One region of the Pedobacter steynii genome, then DNA from elsewhere that is predicted to be linked to it. Evidence: riboswitches for the same ligand, from Rfam matches in the RefSeq annotation. Region 1 holds a riboswitch; the other holds the start of a gene.
What was found. A riboswitch is a leader RNA that binds a small molecule or an ion and turns the genes downstream of it on or off. The one in region 1 is predicted to bind S-adenosylmethionine.

Region 1 (4,900 bases):
ATGAGCTCGCCTTTCCATCCGGATTATCCAGTTTTTCCTGCTCGATAAAGGGAAGCAGGTAGGCTACTGCTTTTTTCATTACCCTTGCAGATTTTACTACCTGTGGAAGAAACATTTTTCCGGCACCAAAAAGGTCTCCGACGATATTCATTCCATCCATTAAAGGACCTTCAATCACATGTATTGGCTTAGGATATTTCTGTCTGGCTTCTTCTACGTCGGCATCCAGGTATTCTATAATTCCTTTAACCAGGGAATGGGAAAGCCTGCTTTCTACGCTTTCTTTCCTCCATTCTTCATCTCTGACAATCTCTTTGCCCTTGGATTTAATGGTGTCTGCAAATTCGACCAGTCTTTCGGTTGCATCTTCCCTGCGATTGAGCAATACATCTTCCACACGCTCCAGAAGTTCGGGTGGGATCTCCTGATAAACTTCCAGCATTCCTGCGTTTACAATTCCCATGTCCAGGCCTGCTTTGATGGCATGGTATAGAAATGCAGAGTGCATGGCTTCTCTAACCGTATTGTTTCCCCTGAAGGAGAAGGAAATGTTGGAAACACCTCCGCTTACTTTCGCATAAGGAAGGTTTTCTTTAATCCATCGGGTTGCGTTGATAAAATCTACCGCGTAATTATTGTGTTCTTCCAGGCCGGTTGCTACCGTAAGGATGTTTGGATCAAATATGATGTCTTCGGCAGGGAAACCTACTTCGTTGACTAAAATGTCATAAGAACGCTTACAGATTTCTTTTCTTCTTTCGAAGTTATCTGCCTGTCCTTGTTCATCAAATGCCATCACAACTACAGCAGCACCATAGTTCATGATTTTACGGGCACTTTCTTTAAACTTCTCTTCTCCTTCTTTCAGGGAGATGGAGTTGACAATACCTTTACCCTGCAGACATTTTAATCCGGCTTCGATTACTGTCCATTTGGACGAATCGACCATGATCGGAAGTTTGGAAATGTCGGGCTCTGAAGCGATCAGATTTAGGAATTTTACCATTGCGGCTTCTCCATCCAACATCCCTTCATCCATATTCACGTCGATCACCTGGGCACCACCTTCTACCTGCTGACGGGCAACAGTAAGGGCTGCTTCATAATCACCACCCAAAATCAGTTTAGAGAATTTAGGTGATCCGGTGATGTTTGTTCTTTCACCAATATTGACGAAAATACTTTCTGGGGTAACGGTTACTGGTTCTAATCCACTCAGACGCAGGTAAGGAGCTGTTTCAGGTATTTTTCTTGGGCTGATGCTTTTTGCCTTGGCTGCAATGCATCCAATATGCTCAGGTGTTGTACCACAGCAACCTCCTACGATGTTTACAAATCCATGCTGAATAAAATCTTCTACTAAATGGGCAGTTTCATGAGGCATTTCATCATAGGCACCAAACTCATTAGGTAATCCTGCGTTTGGATAGGCAGATACATAACAGGTAGCCTTTGCGGAGAGCTCTTCAATGTGAGGCCTCATATCTTTGGCACCCAGAGCACAGTTAAAGCCGATACTGATTGGATTGGCATGAATTACCGAGTTTAAGAAAGCTTCTACCGTTTGTCCGGATAAAGTTCTTCCTGAGGCATCAGTAATTGTCCCTGAGATCATGATGTCTATTGTTCTGCCAATTTCCTTTTCATACTTCTTAATGGAGAATATGGCTGCTTTAGCATTCAGGGTATCAAAAATAGTTTCAATTAATAGGAGGTCAGCGCCCCCGTCAACCAGTCCGCGGACCTGTTGATCGTAGGCGTCTACCAGCTCATCGAAGGTAAGTGCCCTGAATCCGGGATCATTTACATCCGGCGAGATGGAAAGTGTTCTGTTGGTTGGGCCAACAGCTCCTGCCACAAAGGATCTTCTGTCGGGGTTTGCGGCCATGAATTCATCTACTGCTTCACGGGCAATCTTTGCACCTGCAAAGCTCATTTCATAATCCAGCTCTTCCATCTGGTAATCTGCCAGTGAAATACGCTGGGTACTGAACGTATTGGTCTCTATAATATCTGCACCGGCTTTAAGGTATTCGGTGTGTATGGCTTTGATGATATCAGGGCGTGTGAGGTTAAGCAAATCGTTGTTGCCTTTTACATCACATGGGTGATCTTTAAACCTTTCACCTCTGAAATCTTCTTCTGTTAGGATATAGCGCTGAATCATGGTACCCATGGCACCGTCAATAATCAATATGCGTTTTTCTAACTCTTCTCTAATGTTCATTTTTTTTCTCCCCGTAATGCGTATGAAAAATATGACCAGATACGAACTTCATATCGGTTACTATTTTATCCGCAGTCAAAAAGCTTATTGAAAAGTCCGGTATAGGGTCGACTTTAACTTATCTTTCGGGAACCAATGGTCCGGTTCCAGTAGAATGTAGCACCTTGTAAGCACAGGTTGCTAAGACTTCGCAGGGTCTAATCCCTCCGTCTTTCTCTATAAGCTCTGCAAAAGTGCAACAAAGAAAAATCATTTCCAAAAAAACAGCGCTTAAAGCATATAAAATTGCAAAGGCCATGCAAATATGCATGGCCTTCGGAATAATATTTTGAAAATCTGTGATTATCTTCTGCTTCCGAAGATTCTTAAAAGATATAAGAAGATGTTTAAAAAGTCAAGATAAAGTGATAAAGCACCCATGATGGCTAGCTTTTTAGTATCTGCATTGTCAATTGATGCTCCGCTTTCCTCTATTCCTGCTCCAATTCTTTTCAACTTCTGAACGTCATATGCGGTTAAAGCAGTAAAGATGGCGATTCCGATGAAAGCCATAAACAAGCTAAAGCTTTCACTTTGAATAAACATGTTGACAACACTTGCAATCACTAATCCGATTACACCAACCATTAATATCGGTCCGAATTTACTCAAGTCGACATCTGTAGTATATCCAAGAACAGCCATGATTCCAAAAATACCTGCTGCACCGGCAAAACAAGAGATTACAGAAGCTGATGTATAGGCTAAGAGGATAAAGCTTAAACTAAGTCCAGTTAGTACAGAATAGAGAATAAATACCCCTACCAATGCACCGTAAGAAAGCTTATTTAATCCTGCACTCATTAAAAGCACAAGGCCAAGAGGGGCGAACATGGCAACATACCCAAGAATAGTCGGTTTTTGTGTCGTGGCATCTCTTAGAAATGAATATAATTCAAGATTATTGGCCATTACAAGCGCAGAGACTGTTGAAAGACCTAATGCGATAAACATCCACAAGAATACATTTGCGAAGAACTTCTTAGCAACTACTCCAGTTTGCTGTTCAGCAAAAACAGATTTATGTGCCCATTCGTAATTATTATTGTTGTTATCCATTTTATTTAAATTTTATTTTAAAGTTACTAATTGTTTATCTTCTTACAAAAGCTATGCCCCGAGTCTTTTTGTCAGGATTTCTTCCACTTTCTTGAAAAACTGAAGAGGTTTCAGGGTTCTCCATGCCAAATCGTCAAGCTGACCGCCAAAGTTAATGTAGTAATCGATATTGGCGTTTCTGAATTCATCGATCACATGTTGCTGGAAATTGATTCCGGTAATCCAGCCATCTTCCACATCCTGGAACCACTCTTCATAATAGCTGTCTTCAGAGGAATGAAAGTTCAGTACGTTTTCGCCGATGAGGATAAACTTATTGATTCCTTCATCTACCATTAGTTCCAGTATTTCCCTTTTGAGCAGCATGATGTCATTTCCAATGGCATCGTTCCACTCTCCGATAAACTCGATGATTGCATAATTTCTGTCGTAATCTGTGTACAATACTTTAATGTACAAGGTATTAGATCCAAAATCATCCCATTGGGGGTGAATCAGGAAATTGTACAACTGTTTATCGAAATAGAATTCTGAATATTCCGTGTTATAAAAAGGCGAACGTTCATCTTCGGCGGCGATATAATCATCGCGCCATAGATAGAAGGGCTCAATTTCGTGCATAATTAAGGGATTATTTGGTGCCTGCTTCAACAGCTTTACGGACACTTCCGTAACGGATTAGCAAATCTGCAGCCTGATCATGGTCAATGTGTAGTTCTTCCATGACCATTTGTGTACCGCGATCAACCAGTTTATGGTTGGTCAGCTGCATGTCTACCATTTTGTTGCCTTTTACTCTGCCCAGTTTGATCATGACTGTTGTGCTGAGCATGTTTAAGACTAGTTTCTGCGCAGTTCCTGATTTCATGCGGGTAGAGCCGGTCAGAAATTCCGGTCCAACCACCACCTCTACCGGAAAATCACTTTCCGCTGCAATGGGGCCTCCTTCGTTGCAAACGATACATCCGGTTAGGATTCCATGTTTCCGGGCAGTATTTAATCCTCCGATGACGTAAGGAGTTGTTCCTGATGCAGCAAGGCCGATCAGGCAGTCTTTTTCGTTGATTTTATATTCCTGAAGATCTATCCAGGCTTGTTCGGTATCATCTTCAGCGTTTTCTACCGCTTTCCTGATGGCGGTATCGCCACCGGCAATGATGCCGACTACCCAATCAAATGGAACACCAAAAGTTGGCGGGCATTCTGATGCATCGACTACACCCAGGCGGCCACTGGTTCCAGCCCCGATATAGAATAACCGGCCTCCATCTATCATACGTTCTGCAACTGAGGTAGCTAATTTCTCTATTTGTGGGATTACATTTTCCACAGCCTGAGGAACTGACTGGTCTTCTTTATTGATGTTTTGAAGAATTTGAAGTACAGACATCTGATCAATGTTGTTGTACTTTGACTCCTGCTCAGTTACTCTTATCATATGTTTTTTTTGATAAAATTCGGGATTTTCTTTTTAAACCGGAAATATTCCCAAAAATGAGTTTAAATAATACGACACTATACCGCATTCCTGTTAATTGTAAAAAATATCAAACAATTAAAAATGATTAGGACTTA
Region 2 (4,900 bases), 2.0 Mb from region 1:
TAGTAAACGAAATACTGAGCCCTTCGCTTCCTGTTATACGGGCTGGATTCCGTCTGGCAATTGTCGGAACGGATAAAAGCGAGTATAATGAAGCCGTTTCTTATAATAAACTGAATGCCCTTCAGGGTGAATATCCAAACATCAGCCTGGATTATACCAAAGTACTGGTCAGCATGGGAGATCTCCCTATGGCGGTTAATCCTGCAATCAGCCAGAATGCTGATGGCAATGAGATCGAATTTAACTGGGAAATACCGGCTGATCTGTCTTACCAATATGATAACGACCGTGCCATGCTGATGATTTATTTCCCGGCATTAAAAGTAAGCTGTTATCATCTGATCGGATCAAAAAGAGCTGAAGGTAAAGACACGATCCGTATCGATGGAGCCCATGCAGGAGAACGCATGGAAGCTTATATCTCTTTTATTAAAGACGATGGAAAACAGGTCTCAAATAGTGTTTATGCCGGTTCTTTAAATGCCGGTAAAGCAACAGAAAGCACTGTAGAAACAGCGCCAAAAACAGCAACACCAATCCTGGATTTCAGTTTTTCAGGCCCGGATTTTGAAATCATAGACGTTCCGAATCAGGAGCTGAGTTCAGCTAAAGGTTGGAATCAGTATTTCTTGAAAAACAAGGCTAGTGATGAGATTATTGGTGATTTCACCTTTAAACTCAGACAAAACAACCAGTATATAGCCGAAATTGAGATCAACATCTCTCCTGTGGAGCAGCGTAAAGGTGATACAAAAGAAGCTGCATCGGCGCTAATGTCTTTCCTGTTTGAAAAAGCAAAAGTTAACCGGATTGTAAAAACGGTGAATGCTAAAGATGAGGCTGCTATAGCCTTGCTGAGGAGCTTAGGTTTCAGTGAAGAAGGCTATTTCGTGGAAAATGCCTTCATAGATGGTAAATGGATCAATCAATATCAGTTTGCCATGCTAAAATCTGAATGGGATTTATTTAAATAAAATTTGTAATTCCTATGGGATTAGTAGATTATTTGTATATTTGCTGCTGAAGATGCTTCTTTAATCTTCCGACTTATCCAGAAAGACTGAGGGAATGGCCCTGTGATGTCTTAGCAACCTCTACCTTCTAACCGGTAAAAGGTGCTAATTCCAATTCGCAAATAGCGAATAAGATAAGCAGTTCAACAGCTACAATGCTGCTGCTTATCAAGCCATCACTCATCACTGAAAAAGAAGGAAACGGGGCGCATCCTAAACTTAAATTTAAGCATATGAACCTACTCTTACTTCCTTACGAAACTAGCTGCGCTAAATCTTTTTATCACCCTGTTGCAAATCACGATATGCGTGGGGCAACACTCATGTGTTGTTGCCGGATCTTTCGTACCAAATTCTAAACTTCTTACACTTATTTCAAAACCAATATGTTAAAAATATACAAAATTTTTATAGGGATTGCTTTGTCCTTTTTTTTCCTGCTGACCGCCGGGGCGCAGTCAGTAAAAGTTACCGGTGTGGTTAATGATAGCGCTGATGGACAGGCGATTCCAGGTGCGTCAGTGACCATCAAAGGAAAAGATAATGCTACAATTACAGATGCAAATGGTAATTTCTCCCTGCAGGCAAATGTGAATGACCTGATCCGGATCAGTTATCTCGGATATGCCAGTAAAGAAATCCGCATTACTTCAGGAACGGGGATTTTAAAGATCAGTCTTGAGCCTTCATTAAACGACCTGAATGAGGTTGTGGTTACCGCATTAGGGATTACGAAAGCCAAGAAATCATTGGGTTACGCTGTACAGGAGCTGAAATCCAAAGATATCACTACCGCAAAAGAAACCAATCTGATCAACTCACTGGCAGGAAAAATCGCCGGTGTACAAACCACCAATAGTCAGGGAGATATGGGTTCTTCGAGGATCATCATCCGTGGAGAAACTTCTATCTCCAGTCAGAATCAACCCTTATTTGTGGTAGATGGAGTTCCGGTAGACAATTCACAGTTTCTTGGCAGCGGAGGTTCCCGGGATTTTGCCAATACAATTTCTGATATCAACTCTGAAGATATTGAATCAATTAGTGTGCTGAAAGGCCCGAATGCCGCGGCTTTATATGGTTCCAGGGCTGCTGCCGGTGTTATCCTGATTAAAACAAAAACAGGAAGAGGGCAACAGGGACTGGGAATCAGTATCAATTCCAATACTACTATTTCTAATTTGCTAACACTGCCAACTTATCAGAATGCTTTTGGCCAGGGTTCAAATGGCAAATTTAGTTATGTAGATGGTAAAGGGGGAGGAGTGAACGACGGTGTGGACGAAAGCTGGGGCCCCGCATTGGATGGCCGCCTGATTCCGCAGTTTAATACAAATGGAAAACCTGAGCCCTTCATTGCCCATCCGGATAATGTGCGGGACTTTTTTGAAACCGGTTATGCCCTGAGTAATGGAGTGGCCATTGCCGGATCTGGGGAGAAACAGGACGTTCGGTTTTCTTATAACAACCTGACTCAGGGTGGGATATTACCCAACTCCTCGCAAAATAAAAATTCACTACTTCTGAATACGACTTATCGCATTACACCGAAACTGACTTTAAATGCCAATGTGAATTATATCAAAAGCAATGCAGCAAATCTGCCGGCATCAGGAGGTAAACGGGCTACCGGTCCGATGCTTCAGTTTACCTGGTTTGGCAGACAGGTAGATGTGAGCCAGCTTAAAAAATATAAAGACGACAATGGAAATAACATCAACTGGAACAACAGTTATTATAGCAATCCCTATTTCATTGCCTATGAAAATACAGTGAGCCAGAAAAGGGACCGCATCATTGGAAGTGCAGAACTGAATTATAAAATTACAGAAGCCCTGTCTGCAAATTTCAGAACCGGAAACGATTATTATACGGATCGCAGAAAGATAAAAATTGCCTATGGCACAAACGGAACTCCTTTTGGCTCCTATCAGGAGGATGCTTATACCGTGAATGAAAACAATACGGAAGGAAGATTGGAGTTTAACAGGAAGATAAACGACGACTTTTCTATTAATGTCCTGGGTGGGGTAAATGTAAGAACATCTACTTTGGAACAGAACGATCAGATGGCTACGAAACTGGCGGTAAATGGCCTCTATACTTTAAACAATTCCAGAGATCCGCTTGTATCTTCCAATTTTTACAGCAAATTGAGAACGTATAGTATCTTTGGATCTGCTCAATTTGGGTATAAAGACTATGCCTTTCTTAACGTAACTTCCAGGAACGACTGGGATTCCAGTTTACCTAAACAAAACCTCTCTTATTTCTATCCTTCAGTAAATGGAAGTGTGGTCCTGACCGAAGCTTTTGATATCAAAAGCGAGGTGTTGAGTTTTGCCAAAATCAGAGGTGGCTGGTCAAAAGTGGGGAAAGCAACCGAGCCTTATCAGCTGGTTAATACTTATAGTTTTACCGCTCCTTTTAATGGAAACCCGCAGCAGGCTGCAAGCCTGGTAGAGCTCAACCCAAATCTGTTACCTGAAATCACCAAATCTGCGGAGGCGGGAATTGAACTGGGCTTGTTTGATAACCGGGTAAAATTTGACCTGAGTGTGTACAATACCAATAGTATCAACCAGATCCTGAAAGTAAACGTGAGTTCATCAACCGGATACAATCAGAAATTAATCAATGGAGGAAGTATCAATAATAAAGGATTGGAAGTACAGCTTGGGTTAACGCCGGTGAAATTGCAGGATTTTAGCTGGGACATCAACCTGAATTATGCACTGAACCGTAGTAAGGTCACGGAGTTGGATAAAGAAGGACTGATCAGCAGTTATACGATCGGAACCAATAGAACTGTAGATGTACTTGCTGCAATCGGCAAACCTTATGGTACTTTCTTTGGAACTGCTTATCAGCGAAATGCTGACGGTGAGATCCTGGTTGGTGCAGGAGGAACACCCGTAATTAACCCGGCAAAACAATATCTGGGTAAATTTACACCCAACTGGCTTGGAGGGATCAGCAACAGTTTTACCTATAAAAATATCAACCTGAACTTCCTGGTAGATGCGAGAATCGGGGGTAAAGTATATTCCAATTCAAACCGGACCGGAACCTATACAGGGGTACTGGCAAGTACCTTAAAAGGAAGAAATACTGAAAACGGTGGTTTGAGCTACTATTTCCCTGGAAATGTGAATTCGGGAACAGCAGTTGGAATTTCCAATGGCGGACAAGCCCCGGGAGGAGAAACGGTCTACACGGATGGGATGATCTTCGATGGTGTATTGGCTGATGGTACAAGAAACAGCCGCATCGTTCCTGCCCAACAATATTATAAAGGGATTACCAATGTGGATGAACAGTTTATCTACGATGCATCGTATGTTAAATTGAGAGAGGTGAAGTTGAGTTATACCTTACCGGGCCAATGGACTAAGAAAATAGGATTTCAGAATGCGACCTTCTCCCTGGTAGGGCGAAACCTATGGATCATTCATAAAAATGTACCAAACATTGATCCTGAAACCGCATTCAATACGGGAAATGCACAAGGCCTGGAAGACCTGAGCCTTCCAACAGCAAGATCATATGGTTTTAACCTTAACCTTAAATTCTAAACATCATGAAATTCAAATATATTCCAGTTCTATTTTCCAGCATTTTTACGTTATCTCTCAGTTCCTGCAAGGATCAACTGGCAGATCTGAATAAAAATCCCAATTCTGCTGAAGTCCCGCAAGCGGATTACCTGCTTACCGGAGCTATAAAAAGTACGGCAGATACCTATTGGGGGGTAACCAATAACATGAACTCCAGTTTGTTATTCATTCAACATTGGTCGAAAATTCAATACACGGATCCAGACCGTTATATTTTTACCAATAATGACCTTCAGGAATTATGGTCGTCCGGTTACACCAAAGGAATTA

Region 2: another riboswitch for S-adenosylmethionine. It lies ahead of BFS30_RS15645 (SusC/RagA family TonB-linked outer membrane protein); the one in region 1 lies ahead of metH (methionine synthase).

Annotation. Positions count from the first base shown of each region.
Region 1 is NZ_CP017141.1:1,766,943-1,771,842, forward strand. It holds gene metH (methionine synthase) at 1-2,227, opposite strand, end outside; SAM riboswitch class I at 2,343-2,452, opposite strand; gene BFS30_RS07310 (Bax inhibitor-1/YccA family protein) at 2,570-3,325, opposite strand; gene BFS30_RS07315 (hypothetical protein) at 3,377-3,946, opposite strand; gene murQ (N-acetylmuramic acid 6-phosphate etherase) at 3,957-4,763, opposite strand.
Region 2 is NZ_CP017141.1:3,734,460-3,739,359, forward strand. It holds gene BFS30_RS15640 (GNAT family N-acetyltransferase) at 1-974, shown strand, start outside; SAM riboswitch class I at 1,045-1,154, shown strand; gene BFS30_RS15645 (SusC/RagA family TonB-linked outer membrane protein) at 1,400-4,588, shown strand; gene BFS30_RS15650 (SusD/RagB family nutrient-binding outer membrane lipoprotein) at 4,594-4,900, shown strand, end outside.